DNA from 4 places in the Mesorhizobium sp. SP-1A genome. Region 1 is predicted to be linked to each of the others. Evidence: predicted binding sites of a transcription regulator. Region 1 holds the regulator's gene; each other region holds the start of a gene.
What was found. Region 1 encodes HrcA, which represses chaperone genes, less so after heat shock. Its sites were predicted from a motif close to GTTAGCACTCNCNNNNNGNGAGTGCTAAC; they were not measured.

Region 1 (5,147 bases):
GCAGCCGCACAATCTTATAGCCGGTGCGCTTGCCCCTGTTCCACGAGCCATGCAGGGCAACGAACGCATCGCCCTTGTACTCGGCCGGGAACTGGCCGCCTTCATAGAAGGCGATGCCGAGCGGCGCCGAATGCGCCTGCATCAGCACGTCGGGGACGGTGGCCTTGTCCTTCAGGTCGGGCCGTTCGCCGGCGTGGCGCGGGTCCTCATGCGAGCCGATATAGTACCAGGGCCAGCCATAGAAGGCGCCCTGCTGCACAGCCGTCGCATATTCGAACGGCACGTCGTTGCCCAGCTCGTCGCGCTCGTTGACCACGCACCAGAGCGCGCCCGTGGCCGGCTGCACGGTCAGGCCCGAGCAATTGCGCAGGCCGGTGGCCACGACGCGGCCGTTTCCGCCGTCGGGATCGTAGGCGCGCACTTCGGCGCGGCCCTGCTCGGCGCCCCAGGCATAGCCCAGCGGCTTGTCGCGCGCCCATCGCTCGACGCCGCCCTTCGGCGCCTTGCCCATGTCCTCCGCTATGTTGGAGCCCGAACCGACCGACAGGTACAGGGTTTTCCCGTCCGGCGAGAAGGCGATGTCGCGCGTCCAGTGATGACTGGCGGGAATGTCCGCCACGACGGTTTCCGGCCCGCCGGAAGCTTTCAATTCGCCGTCCTTGTAGGGAAAGCGCACCACGCTGTCGGAGTTGGCGACATAGACCCATTTCGGGTCGTCGGGAGGATGGAAGGCGATGCCGTAGGGTTGGTGCAGGCCGGTGGCGAAGACGCCTTGTTCAACCGGCCTGGCGCCGTTCTGCCCAAGCCGGTACACGCGGACCTGATCGGCGCGCGAATCCGCCACGAACAGGTCGCCGTTGGGAGCTACCCGCACCGCGCGCGGATTGCGGATGCCGGAGGCGACCAGTTCGGCCGAAAAGCCGGGCGGAAGGTGGAGCCTGGCGTTTTTCGGCATTTGCGCCCGCCCGGGTCCGTTGGACGCGGATTGGCCGGGCGTTGGCTCCGGCAGGTCCTGCGGCCGGATCAGCCGAACAGCGCCCGGGCGGTCTGCGCGCCAGTCGCCGAAGGCGGCCTTGCCTTTCAGGACATTTTGTTCCTGCGCGAACGCCACCGCGCAGCCGGCCGCAAAGACGACAACGCCGCAGGCCACCAATGGCAGGATTTTCATGTCGTCCTCCCCGCTTTGCGTCCGACGTCGAACGCAGGGACGACAAAGCCGTTCCATCCAAACGGCTGCCGGAAGCGATTATCCTGCGTTTTCGTTCAGGCGCTTTTCCAGTTCGACCAGGTCGGCCGGCAGCGGCAATCCCATGGCGCGCAATTCGCCGAGCCGCTCGCGCAATTGCTCGCGCACCTCGTCCGCGTCCTCGGGCTGGTTCACCATCTCCTGAAGCAGAAGGCTGATCTCCGCCTTGATCGCTTCGAGCGCCATTTCGAACCCTCCGGTCTGTTTACCCGTCCAGTCCCTCAGCGCAGCATGCGCGAGATAAGCTGCGCGGTATAGTCCACCATCGGCACGATGCGGGCGTAGTTCAGCCGCGTCGGGCCTATGACGCCCAGCGCGCCGACCACGCGCGCATCCTTGTCGCGATAGGGGGCGACGACCAGCGACGACCCCGACAGCGAGAACAGCTTGTTCTCCGAGCCGATGAAGATGCGCACCCCGGGCCCCTGTTCGGCAAGGTCGAGCAGTTGCAGCAGCCCGTCCTGCGTCTCCATGTCCTCGAACAGGTGCTTGAGCAGTTCGATATCGGCCTGGGCGGTAACGTTCTCCAGAAGGTTGGCGCGGCCGCGCACGATAAGCCGCGCCGGCAGATCGCTTTCGGTGCCGGCCCAGACGGCCAGTCCCCGCTCGACCAGTTCCTGCGAGAGCGTGTCCAAGGCGGCGCGGGTCTCTTCCTTCAGCCGCACGATCTCCGTGCGCGCCTCGGCCATGGTGCGCCCGCGAATATTGGCGTTGAGGAAGTTCGAGGCTTCGTGGAGCTGGGAAACCGTGACGCCGGGCGGCAGGTCGATGATGCGGTTCTCGACATCGCCGGTCTGCGAGACCAGCACGGTGAGCGCCTTGGTCGGCTCGAGCTGGATGAACTCGATGTGCTTGAGCGGCGCCTCGTGCTTGGCCGCCAGCACCAGCCCGGCGCCACGCGACATGCCCGACAGCATCTGGCTGGCTTCCGTCAGCATGTGCTCCAGCGAGGCGCCCTCGCCCGACGCCTTGACCTGCGCCTCGATGGCGCGGCGCTCCTCGTCGGACAAGTCGCCGAGTTCCATAAAGGCGTCGACGAAGAAGCGCAGGCCGGCCTGCGTGGGCAGGCGTCCGGCCGAGACATGCGGGGCATAGATGAGGCCCAGATGCTCCAGGTCGCTCATGACGTTGCGGATCGTGGCCGGCGACAGGGACGAAGGCAGGATGCGCGACAGGCTGCGCGAGCCGACCGGCTCGCCGTCGCGCAGATAGGAATCGACGATGCGCCTGAAAATGTCGCGCGAGCGGGTATCCAGCGCCTGCAAGGCGGATGCCTGTGTCATGTGATCGGAAACGGGCTTCGTCATCTGGCGCAAGGACCTCCGGGATTGAGGATATAGACATCCCAACAAGCGGTGCAAGCCGGCCGTTTTCCTTTGCGCGGCACGGTGCGGAGGGGTACAAGCCGGCCACGAACACGGCAAAGATCACGGAAAGACACCGAATGCGCCCCTCCAGACGCCAGAACGACGAAATGCGCGCCATCTCCTTCGAGCGCGGCGTTTCCAAGCATGCGGAAGGCTCATGCCTGGTCAAGTTCGGCGACACGCATGTGCTTTGCACCGCGAGCCTGGAGGAGAAGGTGCCGGGCTGGATGCGCAATTCCGGCAAGGGCTGGGTGACCGCCGAATACGGCATGCTGCCGCGCTCCACGGGCGAGCGCATGCGGCGCGAGGCCTCCTCCGGCAAGCAGGGCGGCCGCACGCTGGAAATCCAGCGCCTGATCGGCCGCTCGCTGCGCGCGGTGGTGGACATGCAGGCGCTGGGCGAGCAGCAGATCACGGTGGATTGCGACGTGCTGCAGGCCGACGGCGGCACCCGCACCGCCGCCATCACGGGCGGCTGGGTGGCGCTCTACGACTGCCTGCGCTGGATGGAGGCGCGCCAGATGGCGAGCGTCTCCAGGGTGCTGAAGGACCATGTCGCGGCGATCTCCTGCGGCATCCATGACGGCCAGCCCGTGATCGACCTCGACTATCTGGAGGATTCGTCGGCCGGCACCGACGCCAATTTCGTCATGACCGGCAAGGGCGGCATCGTCGAGATCCAGGGCACGGCCGAGGGCGAGCCCTTCTCGGAGGACCAGTTCGCCACGCTGATGACGCTGGCCAAGAAAGGCATTTCGCGGCTGGTGGACCTGCAGAAGATGGCGGTGGGGTGAACAGGCCGATGAAGGCGGCTTTTCATATTGCCCGGATGCAACCCTCCGCCATTCTCGAGTCCGCGCTCTACGTCACCGATCTCGACGCCGCGGAAGCCTTCTATAGCGAGGTTCTGGGGCTGGAACGCATCGCCAAGGCGGAAGGCCGGCACGTGTTCTTCCGCTGCGGCCACGGCGTGCTGCTGCTTTTCAACGCCGAGGCGACGAAGCACCCGCCCGCCCCTGGCGCCCGCCTGCCCGTGCCGCCGCATGGCACGGCCGGCGAAGGACATCTGTGCTTTTCGGCCACGGCAGAGGAAATCGACCGCTGGAAAGCGCATCTGGAAGCGAAAGGCGTCGCCATCGAAGCCGATTTCGAGTGGCCGCCAAAGCCCGGACAGGCCAAGGGCGGCCGCTCCATCTATCTGCGCGATCCGTCCGGCAACTCGCTGGAGTTCGCCGAGCCGAAAATCTGGGGTTTCTGATGCATTCGCTGAACGGGAAAAAGATCGTCGTGGCCAGCCACAACGCGGGCAAGCTGCGCGAGTTCTCCGACCTGATGGCGCCGTTCGGCTTCGAGGCCGGATCGGCCAAGGAATACGGCCTGCCCGAGCCCGACGAGACCGGCACCACCTTCGAGGAAAACGCCTACATCAAGGCCCATGCCGCGGCCATGGCCACCGGCCTGCCGGCGCTTTCCGACGATTCGGGCCTGTGCGTGGATGCGCTCGACGGCGCGCCCGGCGTCTACACCGCCAACTGGGCCGAAAAGGAAGACGGCACGCGTGATTTCGGCATGGCCATGCAGCGCACCGAAGTGGCGATGCAGGAGGTCGGCGCCAGCGAGCCGGCGCAGCGCACCGGGCGCTTCGTCGCCGTGATCTGCCTCGCCTTTCCCGATGGCGAGGCGGAATATTATCGCGGCGAGGTGGAAGGCACGCTGGTGTGGCCGCCGCGCGGCGAACTCGGCTTCGGCTACGATCCGGTGTTCCTGCCCGACGGCTACGACAAGACCTTCGGCGAGATGAGCGCGCAGGAAAAGCACGGCTGGAAGCCCGGCGATGCGCAGGCGCTTTCGCACCGCGCCCGCGCTTTCAAGAAGTTCGCCGAGGCGCGGCTGGGGGCAAGGTGATCTTGCAGACAGAAACGGGTACTGCGGTTACCGAAAAGCGCTTCCGGTCCCAAGATCGGTCTGGAGGTCACAACGCATGATCCTCGACCGTTCTCCCGGCTTCGGCGTCTACATCCACTGGCCGTTCTGCGCGGCCAAGTGCCCCTATTGCGACTTCAACAGCCATGTCCGCCACCAGCCGGTGGACCAGGAGCGGTTCGCGCGCGCCTTCGCCGCCGAACTGGCGACCATGCGCGCCCGCACCGGCCCGCGCGAGGTGACCTCGATCTTTCTCGGCGGCGGCACGCCTTCGCTGATGAAGCCGGAGACCGTGGGGGCTGTGCTGGAAGCGGTGGCGAAGAACTGGAGCGTGCCTTCCGGCATCGAGGTGACGCTGGAGGCCAACCCCTCCTCGGTCGAGGCCGAGCGCTTCAAGGGCTACCGCGCCGCCGGCGTCAACCGCGTTTCGCTCGGCGTTCAGGCCCTGAACGACCGCGACCTGAAGTTTCTCGGACGCCTGCACAACGTGTCGGAGGCGCTGCACGCCATCGAACTGGCGCGCGCCACCTTCCCGCGCCTGTCCTTCGACCTGATCTATGCGCGGCCGGGCCAGACGCTGGACGCGTGGGCGGCGGAACTGAAGCAGGCCA
Region 2 (5,147 bases), 960 kb from region 1:
CGGAGGCGTCGTGTTCTCCAACGCTTTCAGCAAACCCATCCGCACATGAAAAAGGGCGGCTCCAGCCGCCCTTTCCTAACGCGATTTCACGGCACGGATCAGAGCGCGTCCTTGATCTTTTCCTTCGCGTCGCCGTAGGTCTTCTGCACCTTCCCGGCGGCCTTCTCGACCTTGCCCCTGGCTTCGGTGCTTCTGTTTCCGGTGGCCTTTCCGACAGCCTCCTTCACGGAGCCCTTGACCTGTTTGGCAACGCCGGAAACCTGGTCCTTGTTCACCATTGCGCATCTCCTGGGTTTGTCTTGGCAGAGGAAAACGAGGCGGGGACGAAACGGTTCCCGATGTCGGACAGGTTCAATTTTCAGGTCCAACGGTCTATTTTCAGGAAGAAAAAACGCCTCCCGAGCCTTTATCGCTCGGGAGGCGCCTTGCATTGCAGCGTTCCTTGGATTGCTCCGGAGATCGCCTGACCGACCTTAAACGTGACCTTCAGGCGGTGGTTGCGCCGGATGGCGTCATACTTGCGGTGACGAGCCAGAAAAAAGGGCGGCATCGCTGCCGCCCTTCTCGATTTCGGTGCTGGGCCGGACTTAGAAGTCCATGCCGCCCATGCCGCCCATGCCGCCGCCGGGCATTGCCGGCATCGGGGCGTCCTTCTTCGGAGCCTCGGCGATCATGGCCTCGGTGGTGACCAGCAGGCCGGCAACCGAAGCGGCGTCCTGCAGGGCGGCGCGAACGACCTTGACCGGGTCGACGATGCCGAGCTGGATCAGGTCGCCATACTCGCCGGTCTGGGCGTTGTAGCCGTAGTTCGGCGCCTTGTTCTCGAGGATCTTGCCGGCAACGATCGAAGCCTCGGCACCGGCGTTGGTCGCGATCTGGCGGGCCGGAGCCTGCAGCGCGCGGCGCACGATGTTGATGCCGGCGGCCTGGTCGGCATTGCCGCCGGTGGCCTTGATCGCCTGGGTGGCGCGCAGCAGGGCGACGCCGCCGCCCGGAACGATGCCTTCCTCGACGGCCGCGCGGGTCGCGTTCAGGGCGTCGTCAACGCGGTCCTTCTTCTCCTTGACCTCGATCTCGGTCGCGCCACCGACGCGGATGACGGCAACGCCGCCGGCCAGCTTGGCGAGACGCTCCTGCAGCTTCTCACGGTCGTAGTCGGAGGTGGTCTCCTCGATCTGCTGCTTGATCTGGGCAACGCGGCCCTGGATCTCGGCCTTCTTGCCGGCGCCGTCGACGATCGTGGTGTTCTCCTTCTCGATGCGGACACGCTTGGCCTTGCCGAGCATGTTGACCGTCACGTTCTCGAGCTTGATGCCGAGATCTTCGGAGATGACCTGGCCACCGGTGAGGATGGCGATGTCCTCCAGCATGGCCTTGCGGCGGTCGCCGAAGCCCGGAGCCTTGACGGCGGCGATCTTCAGGCCGCCACGCAGCTTGTTGACGACCAGCGTGGCCAGAGCCTCGCCCTCGACGTCCTCGGAGATGATGAGGAGCGGCTTGGAGGTCTGCACGACGGCCTCGAGCACGGGCAGCATCGCCTGGAGGTTGGAGAGCTTCTTCTCGTGGAGGAGGATGTAGGCATCCTCAAGCTCGGCGACCATCTTGTCCGGGTTGGTGATGAAGTAGGGCGACAGGTAGCCGCGATCGAACTGCATGCCTTCGACGACTTCCAGCTCGGTGTCGGCGGTCTTGGCTTCCTCGACGGTGATGACGCCCTCGTTGCCGACCTTCTGCATCGCCTCGGCGATCATCTTGCCGACCGACTCGTCGCCGTTGGCCGAGATGGTGCCGACCTGCGCGACTTCCTCGGAGGTCTTGATCTTCTTGGCCTTCTTGCCGAGATCGGCGACGACTTCGGCCACGGCGGTGTCGATGCCGCGCTTCAGGTCCATCGGGTTCATGCCGGCGGCGACGGCCTTGGCGCCTTCCTGCACGATGGCCTGGGCCAGCACGGTCGCGGTGGTGGTGCCGTCACCGGCGATGTCGTTAGTCTTGGAAGCGACCTCACGCACCATCTGCGCGCCCATGTTCTCGAACTTGTCTTCCAGTTCGATCTCCTTGGCGACGGTGACGCCGTCCTTGGTGATGCGCGGGGCGCCGAACGACTTGTCGATGACGACGTTGCGGCCCTTCGGGCCGAGCGTCACCTTCACCGCGTCGGCGAGGATGTTGACGCCGCGCAGCATGCGCTCGCGTGCGTCACGGGAGAATTTTACTTCTTTGGCAGCCATATTTAAGCTCCTGGTAAGGGCGCGCGGCCCGAGGGATCAGATGATGGGAACAGGCGGCCGATCAGCCGATGACGCCCATGATGTCGGATTCCTTCATGATCAGAAGGTCTTCGCCATTGAGCCGGACTTCCGTGCCCGACCACTTGCCGAAGAGGACGCGGTCGCCGGCCTTGACGTCCAGCGGGACCAGCTTGCCGCTCTCGTCGCGGGCGCCGGAACCGACGGCGATGATCTCGCCTTCCTGCGGCTTCTCCTTGGCGGTGTCGGGGATGATGATCCCGCCGGCGGTCTTCTCTTCGGATTCGACCCGGCGAACGACCACGCGGTCATGAAGCGGGCGGAACTTCGACTTTGCCATTTGATTTCCTCGGTCAATGATGAGAAACAATTCCTCCGTCCGGCGTGACCGGACCCGTTAGCACTCTATGAGGGTGAGTGCCAACGTTGCCGGTGAGATAGTCCGACCCCACATTGGTGTCAAGAAGCGCGCGCACGCGTTCGCGCATTATCGCGCATTTTGACGCTTCCCCGGCGGGGCGACCGGAGCGTCTGGCGATATTCCCAAACGCTTATTTGCGAGAACGGCTTTTGGTGCAGGTCTGCCGTATCCGCATGGCTGCCATGCATTTTCGGCAGATCACCTTTCTTGTCGGCATATTGAATAATAAGCACGCTTATTATATATGTCGCTCATGGTTTCCGATGGTTTGGATAGGCTTGGATTTCTGATCCACGACGCGGCGCGGCTCATGCGCAAGCGCTTCGAGATGCGCGCCAGCGGGCTTGGCCTCTCCGCAGCGCAATGGCGCCTGCTGGTTCGCGTGGCGAAGGAGGAGGGGGTGGCCCAGGCCCGGCTGGCCGAGCTCCTCGAAATCGAGCCGATCAGCGTTTCGCGCCTGATCGACCGCATGCAGGAGGGCGGCTGGATCGAGCGCCGCACCGACGCGACGGACCGCAGGGTCCGCACCATTTATCCGACCGCGAAGGCGCGGGAGGCCTACGCCCACATCAAAAGCTTGGCGGGCGAGGTCTACGAGGAAGCGCTGGCCGGCATGTCAATGGAAGCTCGCCTCGCGCTGGTCGCGGGACTGTCCACCGTCATCGACAATCTTTCTGACTGCGAAACGCAGCCGGTCGAGCGTCAAAAGGTTCCTGAAGGCGTAACATCATGAATGCGGTATCGAAGATAGACGAGGAAAAGGCGGAAAAGCTCGAAATGGAGGCGCCCGCGCAGCAGCCTGCGCCCGCTCCGGTGGCGGCTGCCGCGCCTCCCCAGGACGTTCCTCCGCAACCCAAAAAGAAGAAGAGCCGGAAAGGTCGTTTCGCGCTGATGCTGGCGCTGCCGCTCCTGCTCGTGGTTGGCGGCGGCTATTTCTGGGTCACCGGCGGCCGCTACGAAGAGACGGACAACGCCAATCTGAGGCAGGCCAAGGTCTCGATCGCGGCCGATACGGCCGGCCGCATCGTCCAGGTGGATGTCAACGACAACCAGATCGTCAAGAAGGGCGACGTGCTCTTCGTGATCGATCCGGAGCCCTACCGCATCGCCCTCGCACAGGCCGATGCCGCCGTCGCGACCGCGCGCCTCAATGTCGAGCAGCTTCGCGCCGCCTACAGCCAGGCCATTGCGCAGGAGCGTTCGGACCAGGCCCAGGTCGACTATGCACAGGCGCAGTTCAATCGCGCTTCCGATCTCGCCCAGAAGGGCATAAATGCCAAGTCGGCACTGGACCAGGCCCGTACGGACCTCGACAAGGCCAGGCAGCAGCTGGCCGTGGCGGAGCAGGGCATCGTCAGCGCCAAGGCCGCGCTCGGCGGCAATCCCGATATCCAGACCGACCAGCATCCGACGGTGCTTGCGGCGCTCGCTCAGCGCGACAAGGCCGCATACGATCTGAGCCAGACCACGGTTCGTGCTCCGGGCGACGGCATCGTCTATCAGGCGTCATCGTTCAAGCCGGGCCAGTACGTCACCGTCGGTACGCCGCTTTTCGCGCTGGTCGAAACCGGCGACACCTGGATCGAGGCCAATTTCAAGGAAACGCAGCTCACCCACATGAAGCCCGGCCAGGAGGCCGACGTCGAGCTCGACACCTATCCGGGCAAGACCTTCAAGGCGACGATCCAGGCGGTCGGCGCGGGCACCGGCGCGGAATTCTCGCTGCTGCCGGCGCAGAACGCCACCGGCAACTGGGTCAAGGTCACGCAGCGCATCCCCGTCTACCTGAAGCTGGACGACCCCGACAAGAACCTGGCCCTGCGCACCGGCATGAGCGCCGACGTGACCGTGGATACCGGGGTTTCGCGCGGTTTCGGCGCGCTGTTCGGACATGCCTATTCGAACGAGACGGGTCAGGCAGCCGCGCAGCCGAAGAAGAACTGAAGCGGGCGGGACGCGCCGGCCATAGCGGTGAGACCACAGGGCCTGCGGGCCGGTCTCCCCCGTCTGGCCAAGAAGGCGCGCCGCCTGAAGAGTTTCCGGGCGACAGGGCGATCTTGCGGACGCCGGTCGTCAAACCCCCAGCCGACCGGCGGACCTCATGGTCCGCCCTGCCGCCCGGAAAACCAGTAGAGAGTGCGGCCATATGGCCGCTTCTGCATTGCGGACATCGGGCCGCGGAAGCTGACGATCATGAGCACGCCTGAAACCCATCGCGAAGTGCCGCACCGTGGCCTGATCACGGTCTCGATCATGCTCGGCACGATCATGCAGGTGCTCGACACCACCATCGCGAACGTGGCGCTGCCGTCGATGATGGGCGATCTCAGCGCCTCGCAGGACACCATCAACTGGGTGCTGACCTCCTATATCGTCGCCGCGGCCATCATGACGCCCGTCACCGGCTGGCTGTCGGACCGCTTCGGCCGCAAGGAGCTTTTCCTCACCTCCGTGGTCGGCTTCGTCATCTTCTCCAT
Region 3 (5,147 bases), on a different contig from region 1:
CTTGTCCGGTGCCGCGTTGAATCGTTCGACGCATATGGCGGAGGCCAGTTCTCCGCGCGCGTTGTCACCTGCTGTCGCGGCCATCGCCTGCGAGGTGCCGCCGGTCACCCAGCCGCCCCAGCTGAAGCCGACGACCATCGTGGCGACGACCGCCGCGATGCACGCCCAGGCGAGCATGGCCTTCGAAGGCTGATAGTCTTCCCAGCGCCGTGAGAGGGATCGTTTCGTCGTGCTTTGCATGGCCATGGTATCAATCCTTTCCGATTGAAGTTCCGATTGCCCTCCGCCGCCGGCGGAGGGTTGAGGCACTGCCTTCGCTTGTCGGTTCGGGCGCGATGGCCTGAAACGAAATGCGAAATTGGGAGACGCCGTCCCTGGCATCCGCGACTGTCGATGCGCCTAGTAGCCCATTCCGCTCATTCCGCCGTTTCCGGCTGCCGAGGCGGCGGACTCCTTCGCCGGGATATCGGCGATCATCGCTTCCGCTGTGATCAGCAGGGCGGCGATCGAGCCGGCATCCTGCAAGGCGGTGCGCACCACTTTGGCGGGATCGACGATGCCGGCCTTGATCATGTCGACATAGGTCTCGGTCTGTGCGTCGAAGCCCTGGTTGTGATCCTTGCTGTCCGCGAGCTTGCCGATGACGATGGAGCCCTCGACGCCGGCGTTTTCGGCGATCTGCCGGATCGGCGCTTCCAGCGCCCTGAGCACGATCGAGACACCGGCGCTGATGTCCGCATTGGTACCCGTCAGCGAGGCCAGCGCGGTCCTGGCGCGCAACAGCGCGACGCCGCCACCCGGAACGATGCCTTCCTCGACCGCCGCGCGCGTGGCGTTCAGCGCATCGTCGATGCGGTCCTTCTTCTCCTTGACTTCGGTCTCGGTCGCGCCGCCGACGCGGATCACCGCGACGCCGCCGGCCAGCTTGGCCAGCCGCTCCTGCAGCTTCTCCTTGTCGTAATCCGAGGTCGTTTCCTCGATCTGCGCCTTGATCTGGGCGATGCGCGAGGCAATGCCTGCCTTATCGCCGGCGCCGTCGATGATCGTGGTCGTATCCTTCTCGATCACGACACGTCTGGCGCGTCCGAGCATGTCGAGCGTGACGTTTTCCAGCTTGATGCCGAGATCCTCGGAGACCATCTGACCGGCACTCAGAACGGCGATGTCTTCCAGCATGGCCTTGCGGCGGTCGCCGAAGCCCGGCGCCTTGACTGCAGCGACCTTGAGCCCGCCGCGCAGCTTATTGACGACGAGCGTGGCGAGAGCCTCGCCCTCGACATCTTCCGAGATGATCAGCAGCGGCTTGCCGCTCTGCACGACGGCCTCCAGGATCGGCAGCATCGCTTGGAGATTGCCGAGCTTCTTCTCGTGGATGAGGATGTAGGGCTCCTCCAATTCCACGCGCATCTTTTCGGTATTGGTGACGAAATAGGGCGAAAGATAGCCGCGGTCGAACTGCATGCCCTCGACGACGTCGAGTTCGGTCTCGGCCGTCTTGGCTTCCTCGACCGTGATGACGCCCTCATTGCCGACCTTGTCCATGGCCTTGGCGATCATTTCACCGACCGACGCGTCGCCATTGGCTGCGATGGTTCCGACCTGGGCGATCTCACTGGACGATTTGACCTTCTTCGATTGCGCCTGGATTTCCTTGACGACGGCGATGACGCCGAGGTCGATACCACGCTTGAGATCCATCGGGTTCATGCCCGCGGCGACCAACTTTATGCCCTCGCGCAGGATGGAAGCGGCGAGCACTGTCGCGGTCGTGGTGCCGTCGCCGGCCAGATCGTTGGTCTTGGAGGCCACCTCGCGCACCATCTGCGCGCCCATATTCTCGAACTTGTCGGCGAGCTCGATCTCCTTGGCGACCGTGACGCCATCCTTGGTGATGCGCGGCGCGCCATAGGCCTTGTCGATGACGACGTTGCGGCCTTTCGGTCCCAGCGTCACCTTGACGGCATTGTTGAGCAGTTCGACACCTCGCAGCATTCGGTCGCGGGCATCGGTGGAGAATTTGATTTCCTTGGCAGACATGATGTTTGTCCAATCGATTCTTGAATGAGGCCGATCTTGAATGAGCGCGGTCAGGCGGCCTTGTCGGCGGCGGCTCCGGCCTTTTCGACGATGCCCATGATGTCAGCCTCCTTCATGATCAGGAGGTCCTCGCCGTCGATCCTGACCTCGGTGCCGGACCATTTGCCGAACAGGATGAAGTCGCCCGCCTTGACGTCGAGCGGGATCAGGGTGCCGTTTTCGTCCCGAGAACCAGGTCCCGCGGCGACCACCTCGCCTTCCTGCGGCTTTTCCTTTGCCGTGTCGGGAATGATGATCCCGCCTCTGGATTTCAAATCACCTTCCGCACGCCGGATGACGACGCGGTCGTGGAGTGGCCGGAATTTCATTGGGATCTTTCTGCGGCCGCGCGTAGGGCTGCCACGTCACCAACATAGGGCGTTTGGCACTCGATTGATAGGACTGCCAAAATTAATTCTTGCGTATTTCAAAATATCTCTCTGACTATCTGAAATAATTTTCAGAAATTATCACTTTTCAAGGGCTGTATTTTGATTTCAAGCGATTGTTTATTTTACGTAAATTGAGATTTTTAATTCGTGTCCATAAATAAAAATTATTCCGCGCCTTGTTCGCAGCTCAATTGAAGCGCATATACGTGGCTCGTTGATTTGGCCGATTTGGCTTTAGCGGTGTCAGAGACCCGCCATTCACCACCGAATTCTCGATAGCGGCTTTATTGCGCCAATCCGGCGCATGTGTCGTTCCGTTCGAACCTCGGAATGAACGCCGGCGCTGACCACGGATGTACTGGCAGCGTTGGCATCGTTCCGGTTCGGATGGGAACAATGCAGGAGGCGCCTTTGCGTGCTCCTGCGGAAATCGCAACCATGGCCAGCCGTACCACACAGACCGTCGTCCATTTTTCCGCGCCGTTCCGGCTGCCGGACCTCGATACACTGCACCCGGCCGGAGACTATCGCGTCGACCATGACGAGGAAGCAATCGAGGGTGCCTCCTGGCTTGCTTGGCGGCGTATCGGCGCTTTCATCCACTTGCCGAGCATCGGGACGCGCGGATAGCCTCGAACCGGCCCGCGCCTCGCAATTCAGCGAAGGCGCAACCCTCATCGAAAGGACGTTCGGCCATGGCCAAGGGACAGAAACGCAGCAATCGCGAAATCAGGAAGCCGAAGCAGGAAAAGGCGCCGCCCAAGCCTGAAAGCACGTTCGGTAAACAAATAAAGCTCGCCGCGAACAGCAACGCTTCGCGCGGCAAGGGCTGATAACCGCGATCGGCGAGACCGGTGGGCAGGAACGATGAAGATCATGATCGAGTTTTACAGGACCCGCGACGCGGACGATGCACATGCCGTCATCGGTCGTGAAACCGTGGAACTCGACGATCTCGACGGCGCCATCGCAGCCGCGCGGCTGTTGGCGCGGACCCTCGACATGCCACAGCGTCCCGACTCCATGACGATCACCGACCCGAACGGCAGAATGCACTACTGCGGCATCATCGGCTCGGAAGCGGTGGACGAAGGAAGGCAATGACCATGAATATGCAGCACCTCAAGGAGACTGAACGGAAGCGAATTGCAGCCGCGATCAGCGTCTGGGAAAACGAAGGCGGCGCGCCCGGTCAGGATTCCATGCACCATCAATATGGCCGCCGTATCGAAGCCGACCGTTCCTGGACGATCTATCATGTCTTTACCGGCATTCCGGCGCGCTTCGGCGGCGATGCCATGACCGGCCTGAGCCGTCTGGATGCAACCAGCGGCATGTTGTGTCTCAACCTTCGCAACGCCGAGCGCCGCAGGGAACGCATTGAACTCTCGCCCTTCAGAACAATCCCGAAACCGGCGGAGCGCAGGTCATGACGCTGGCCTTTCCCAACCCAAGCCGCAGCTTCGACGAAGCGCGCAACGCCGTGCGCTTCATGGGCCACGACGGCATGTTCCAGATCCGCTTCTTTATCGAGGCGGGTGCGCTGACGAAGTCGGATGCCGCTAGACGCGAGGCGGGGATGCTGGAAGCCAGGTGCCTGTCGGCTTTCGACGCCTTGCGCACAACCATCTACGATGTCGCGTGCAAGGCCTATTCGCACGGCCGCCGCGATTCCTACACGCTGACCGCCGCGGATTTCCGCTAGGCGGTTTTCCATGCTGATCCGCTATGGCTATGAGATCACGTTGGCATGCCAGCAGCCCACGGCCCTGGTCTGCCTGCTATCGGTCCATGAGGACCGCGCGGCCGACATCAGGGTGCCGGAAACGACATTCACTAATCCCGACATACCGGTATCGACCTATCGCGATCTGTTCGGCAACCGTTGTCGCCGCCTCGTCGCGCCGGCCGGAGACCTGACGATATGGGGCGACGCCACGATTGAGGACGACGGCAGGCTGGACAAGGTGGTACTAAATGCTCGTGAACTAGCGGTGCCTGACCTTCCAGACGACAGCCTCGTCTACCTCATGGGCAGTCGCTATTGCGAAACCGACCGACTCAGCCAGATCGCCTGGGATATTTTCGGCGCCGTTGCGCCGGGATGGAGCCGCGTGCAGTCGATCTGCGACTTCGTCCACAATCATATCCGCTTCGACTACATGCAGGCCCGCTCGACGCGAACGGCCTTCGAGACCTATCACGAGCGCGTCGGCGTCTGTCGCGACTTCGCCCACCTTGCTCTCGCGTTCTGCCGCTGCCTCAACATTCCCGCCCGCTATGTCAACGGCCACCTCGGCGACATCGGCGTGCCGGTCGTCGATCCGATGGACTACAGCGCCTGGATCGAGGTCTTCCTCGATGGCGAATGGTACACATTCGATCCGCGCAACAACATGCCGCGGATCGGCAGGATCGTCGTTGCACGCGGCCGCGACGCGGCAGACATCCCGTTGATCAATTCATTCGGCCCGCATGTCCTGAAGGCGTTCCGGGTCTGGACCTATGAGGTATCAGCTCTGACTGCGTAGCCCGCATGTCGTCGCCTCCTCCTTCTGGAGATAGATATACGTGGAGGAGCGCATCCCGGCACGAAATGCCGATGTTGACTCGCTCTGCTAGAGAGTCCGGGGAATGGTGCAACCTCGACCTATAGCTTGGCCTTCGGCAATGTCTGCT
Region 4 (5,147 bases), on a different contig from region 1:
GTCCCCGGGTTGCCCTCGATGCGCCAGATGGAGGACGGCTCTCTCATTGACCTGGAGGAAATCCTGCAGGCGCTAAAGGCCCTGGACGCTGCTTCCAATCCCGGCCCGTTGACAACGACGACGCGCGGGCGGAAATCGGCGCAGCGAAGGAGCCGGCCCTCGTTGCGGAACTGGGGTCACATCATGCGCCATCGCCGGCGCGATGATGACGACGATCCGCCGCCTTCTGCTGTTTTGGCAGCCGTTCCGCCGAAGGCCGGCGGTGGCGGTGCCTTCGCGTATCCCGAAACGGCTCTGGCTTGACCAGGCCGCAGTTCTCGTACGCACCTGGCGAGCCGCGGACGGCACCGGTGGGCTGATAGCCCCGCTCAGCGGAACGGAACGTAAGGTTGTCTCCGACATTCATGAGGTAGCGACACTCCGTACCGCTGAGGCGCTCATGGCCAAGGATGCGTCCCACAGTCAGAAGGGAGGTTGCTATGGAAAGTGGAATGTTCAAGCAGTCGATTTTCGTGAGCGACGATGGCTCGTTCTCAGAAAGATCGAGCATGTCATGGATGACATAGAGTTCCTGGGGGAATGGCCGGTCGCAAGACGCGGCCTTCTTCACGCGGCGGCATCTGAAGCATGCTATTCCGCCTGCGATGACCGGAAGTCTGTCGAGGCAGCCCACAAGACTTTTACCACTTGGACCCGTAGGGTCAGATTGGTCAAGGATGTGCCGGTGGCGCCTTCATGGATGACGGGAGCGAAGATCGGCGGATTTCAACATTTTTTGCAGACTGGTGCTTGAATTCGCTGCGGCGGTCTCTGTATCGCCGCCGAATCCGGTCGATAGTGGAAAGAGACTCGGTACTTCGGAGAGCGACATGGCCTCTGATCATGTGGAACCACGACGAAGCGCAAGTCCTTGGAGCGCGGGCTGGGAGTACGAGTTGACAAGGGAGAAATTGCTCCGGCCAGACAGGCTTCCTGTAGCCTCGGACCGTGGCCGGACTGCCAGCCCATGGATGCGATGTCCGGTGGCAGCGCGCCATGCGTTCTTCGTGCGAGAACAGCTATCATCGAGAAGCCCGTGGTGCGATTTTTCATTTTCCGTTCTCGGACAGTCGATGGAGGAAACGACAATGTTGACACGTGAGGACGTTGTATCGGTCCTTGGGCCGACGGACGAAACGCTCATCGCCGACATTCTGTCCACCGGCGCGTCCTTCGAGGAACTGCGGGAAGCCTGGGCCTGGCTCAACGAAGACGAAGCGCTGATGGGCGAAGGACGGCCGCTGCCGGGCACCCGCGTTGCGGAACTGATCGATCTTCTGGATGCTGATGAGGATGATTGAGCGCTCCGGTGCCGGCGTGGACGGTCTTGACGTTCCGCGCAGGGTCCCCATCTCCACGACAGACGTGCGTCATTGACGCCCGTTCGATTGCTTGCTCGCAAAAGACGTCAAGAACGGAGGAAGTGATGAACGACGTTCGGTTCCCCGAACCTGTTACCCTCAAATTTCTGACCGCATCGCGCAATGTCGCCAGCAGCTTCGAGGCGCTGGAATGCCTAGACCAGCAATGGCCCGAGTGGGCGCGGGGGCGGAGCTGGCGTGCTGCCGGGCGCGCCTGCCGCGACGCGCATAAGGCATTTCTCAATGCGGCCAGGCGGGCCGGATTGATCCCGTCGGAAGCACGCGCTCCCCGCAAGTCACGTTCGGTCCGGGTAATCGACAGTTTGCGGCCCGAAGTCGGCTTCAGTGGATGGCTATGACACCGTCGACGGCGCGCCATTCCGACGGCTCGATGAGGCGATGGTGGGCGACGCGCACGGAGTGCAGTGCGCCCTCCAGTTCGCGCTCCCAATAGCCAAGAAAGCCCTTCAATTCCGGAAAATGCGGCGCCAGATCGTACTCCTGCCAGACGTACAGCTGCAGCAAGCTTGGATGGTCCGGAAGATGATAGTGGATTTCAGCCGTGGTCAGGCCATAGCCTTCCATCTGCAGGCGGAATTCCCTGCTGACCGTGGTAGCCATATACGTCTCCTCTGCCTTACGCCTTTATGCGTCCAGACGATCGACGGTGCGTCGCCGACCGTCTGAGGCCGGTGAGGGCCCAGCCGTTCTGTCGAGCCGACATAGCGCGTCCATGATCGTGTCGAAGGAAACGGGCTGCGCGGCCCCCGGTGGCCGGCGCAACGCCGGAACGGAGTCGACGGCGCAGGCGTCCGAGGCCCATGACGAGAGAATCGCCCGCTTTTCCTGGAGATCGAGCGTTTCGTCCTCTACGACTTCGTCGGGATGCCTGAAATGCCTTGCCGGCGACAACAGCCGATCGAGCGCGAGGTCCGATGTTTCGGGAGCGAGAGAAGGGATGATCGGCGAGAGCGTTTGTCGGTTCATCTGGGTCCTCCGTCTTTCCAAAAAACTCCTTTGTGCAGGGTCCTGTTTTGCCAGCCTCGCGGCCGGCGAAGGTATGGATAATTTTGTTCGACCGGGCGGAAAATTCAAGCGGGAAATAATCGGCTGAAGCCCCGATTAGCTGCATGTTTTCATGGCACTAGCACTCGATCAGTGCGAGTCTCAAAAAATTTTTCGAAGCCTCTTGAAACCGGAAAACAGCAAAACTAGCTCGATATGCGCACGCGACGCCGAAAGGGTCGCGCGTACCCCGCACCGGCCCGATATTGCCGGTCCGGTGTGGAGGAACCTCAAAAATCTGTTTGTCCTGAAGGAGAACGATATGGCGTTCCGTCCATTGCATGACCGTGTCCTGGTCCGCCGCATCGAGGCCGATGAAAAAACGGCCGGCGGCATCATCATTCCCGACACTGCCAAAGAAAAGCCGCAGGAGGGCGAGGTCATCGCCGTCGGCCCCGGCGCACGCGACGATAGCGGCAAGCTGGTCGAGCTCGACCTTAAGGTCGGCGACCGCATCCTGTTCGGCAAGTGGTCCGGCACCGAGATCAGGCTGGACGGCGAGGACCTTCTGATCATGAAGGAAAGCGACGTGATGGGCGTGATCGAGCAGACCGCCGAACTGAAGAAAGCGGCCTGACGGGCGCTGATCCAATCAACCGGTCAACGAAAGCTGCCTATTGAAGGAGTGATCCAATGGCTGCCAAGGAAGTGAAATTCCATTCCGACGCGCGCGAGCGCATGCTGCGCGGCGTCGACATTCTCGCCAACGCGGTGAAGGTGACGCTCGGCCCCAAGGGGCGTAACGTCGTCATCGACAAATCGTTTGGCGCGCCGCGCATCACCAAGGACGGCGTGACGGTGGCGAAGGAGATCGAACTGGAGGACAAGTTCGAGAACATGGGCGCGCAGATGGTGCGCGAGGTTGCCTCCAAGACCAACGACCTCGCCGGTGACGGCACCACGACCGCCACGGTTCTTGCCCAGGCCATCGTCAGGGAAGGCGCCAAGGCCGTCGCCTCCGGCATGAACCCGATGGACCTGAAGCGCGGCATCGACAAGGCGGTGGACGCCGTGGTCGCCGAATTGAAGGCCAATGCCCGCAAGATCACCAGGAACGACGAGATCGCCCAGGTCGGTACGATTTCCGCCAACGGTGACGCCGAGATCGGCCGCTTCCTGGCGGAAGCCATGCAGAAGGTCGGCAACGAGGGCATCATCACCGTCGAGGAAGCCAAGACCGCCGAGACCGAGCTCGAGGTGGTCGAGGGCATGCAGTTCGACCGCGGCTATCTCAGCCCCTATTTCATCACCAACCAGGACAAGATGCGGGTCGAACTGGACGAACCCTATGTGCTCATCCACGAAAAGAAGCTCGGCAATCTCCAGGCCATGCTTCCCGTGCTTGAAGCCGTGGTGCAATCGGGCAAGCCGTTGCTCATCATAGCGGAGGACGTCGAAGGCGAGGCGCTCGCCACGCTGGTCGTCAACAAGCTGCGCGGCGGCCTGAAGGTCGCGGCCGTCAAGGCGCCCGGCTTCGGCGACCGCCGCAAGGCCATGCTGGAGGACATCGCCATCCTCACCGGCGGCACGGCGATCAGCGAGGATCTGGGCATCAAGCTGGAAAGCGTGACCCTGCAGATGCTCGGCCGCGCCAAGAAGGTGGTGATCGAGAAGGAGAACACCACGATCGTCGACGGCGCCGGTCGCAAGGAAGAAATCCAGGGCCGCGTCACGCAGATCAAGGCACAGATCGAGGAGACCACCTCCGACTACGACCGCGAGAAGCTCCAGGAGCGGCTGGCCAAGCTCGCCGGCGGTGTCGCGGTGATCCGCGTCGGCGGCTCCACCGAAGTCGAAGTGAAGGAGAAAAAGGATCGCGTCGACGATGCGCTGCACGCCACCCGTGCGGCGGTCGAGGAGGGCATCCTGCCGGGCGGCGGCGTCGCCCTGCTGCGCGCCGTCAAGGCGCTTGACGCCCTGACCACGGACAACACCGACCAGAAATACGGCATCGACATCGTTCGCCGCGCCATCGAGGCGCCGGCTCGCCAGATTGCCGAAAATGCCGGCGCGGAAGGCTCGATCGTCGTCGGCAAGCTGCGCGAGAAGACCGACTTCGCCTGGGGCTGGAACGCACAGACCGGCGAATACGGCGACCTCTACACGCAAGGCGTCATCGATCCCGCCAAGGTCGTTCGAACCGCGCTGCAGGACGCCGCTTCCGTGGCCGGCTTGCTGGTGACCACCGAAGCCATGGTGGCCGAAAAGCCGAAGAAGGAAACCGCGCCCGCCATGCCCGCCGGCGCCGGCATGGACTTCTGAGGCACTGATCACATGGCCCGCTCCCGTCACCGGGGGCGGGCATTTCGCAGATAGTCCGGGGGATGCTATGAACAAGATGACCGAGATCGGATCCGTTCCGCCACCGACCCATTCGCCGAGCCAGTTCCTTGCCTATGAAACGGAATGTCGCCACGCCTTGAAGCCGTTGCTGACGGGCCTGCTGGATATGGCCGTGTCCGCTGGCTGGAACCGGCGCACGGCAGCGTCGACGCTGATGTTCTTGGCCGCGCAGCAGGTATCTGCGACGGCATCGGAGACATCCACGGTCGAGTGTAACTAAAGATCGGTTCTCGCCAATTGCGCTCCCGGATGAAATACCCAACGTCTTGTCACGGGGGCAAATATCCATTTGATTTTCAAGAGAGCGCTAACACGATATGGTCCGGGCGAGCGGGAGCC

Region 2: a site for HrcA is predicted at 2,646-2,674, ahead of groES (co-chaperone GroES). Genes of this name have one in related genera too.
Region 3: a site for HrcA is predicted at 2,458-2,486, ahead of QU595_RS17385 (co-chaperone GroES). Genes of this name have one in related genera too.
Region 4: a site for HrcA is predicted at 2,544-2,572, ahead of QU595_RS28895 (co-chaperone GroES). Genes of this name have one in related genera too.

The regions. Positions count from the first base shown of each region.
Region 1 covers NZ_JAVXZD010000001.1:662,892-668,038, reverse strand. The annotation lists gene QU595_RS03200 (sorbosone dehydrogenase family protein) at 1-1,168, opposite strand, end outside; gene QU595_RS03195 (hypothetical protein) at 1,247-1,432, opposite strand; gene hrcA (heat-inducible transcriptional repressor HrcA) at 1,468-2,553, opposite strand; gene rph (ribonuclease PH) at 2,691-3,407, shown strand; gene QU595_RS03180 (VOC family protein) at 3,443-3,871, shown strand; gene rdgB (RdgB/HAM1 family non-canonical purine NTP pyrophosphatase) at 3,871-4,518, shown strand; gene hemW (radical SAM family heme chaperone HemW) at 4,595-5,147, shown strand, end outside.
Region 2 covers NZ_JAVXZD010000001.1:1,623,769-1,628,915, forward strand. The annotation lists gene QU595_RS08010 (metallophosphoesterase) at 1-49, shown strand, start outside; gene QU595_RS08015 (CsbD family protein) at 99-278, opposite strand; gene groL (chaperonin GroEL) at 588-2,231, opposite strand; gene groES (co-chaperone GroES) at 2,293-2,589, opposite strand; gene QU595_RS08030 (MarR family transcriptional regulator) at 2,924-3,403, shown strand; gene QU595_RS08035 (HlyD family secretion protein) at 3,400-4,614, shown strand; gene QU595_RS08040 (DHA2 family efflux MFS transporter permease subunit) at 4,864-5,147, shown strand, end outside.
Region 3 covers NZ_JAVXZD010000003.1:513,719-518,865, forward strand. The annotation lists gene QU595_RS17375 (hypothetical protein) at 1-246, opposite strand, end outside; gene groL (chaperonin GroEL) at 400-2,037, opposite strand; gene QU595_RS17385 (co-chaperone GroES) at 2,088-2,405, opposite strand; partial or broken gene QU595_RS17390 (hypothetical protein) at 2,907-3,092, shown strand; gene QU595_RS17395 (hypothetical protein) at 3,164-3,301, shown strand; gene QU595_RS17400 (hypothetical protein) at 3,336-3,572, shown strand; gene QU595_RS17405 (hypothetical protein) at 3,575-3,901, shown strand; gene QU595_RS17410 (DUF1488 domain-containing protein) at 3,898-4,173, shown strand; gene QU595_RS17415 (transglutaminase family protein) at 4,184-4,999, shown strand.
Region 4 covers NZ_JAVXZD010000012.1:98,732-103,878, reverse strand. The annotation lists gene QU595_RS28925 (hypothetical protein) at 1-303, shown strand, start outside; gene QU595_RS28920 (DUF982 domain-containing protein) at 440-793, shown strand; gene QU595_RS28915 (hypothetical protein) at 1,128-1,340, shown strand; gene QU595_RS28910 (DUF982 domain-containing protein) at 1,466-1,759, shown strand; gene QU595_RS28905 (usg protein) at 1,743-2,021, opposite strand; gene QU595_RS28900 (hypothetical protein) at 2,046-2,387, opposite strand; gene QU595_RS28895 (co-chaperone GroES) at 2,728-3,042, shown strand; gene groL (chaperonin GroEL) at 3,099-4,727, shown strand; gene QU595_RS28885 (hypothetical protein) at 4,795-5,028, shown strand.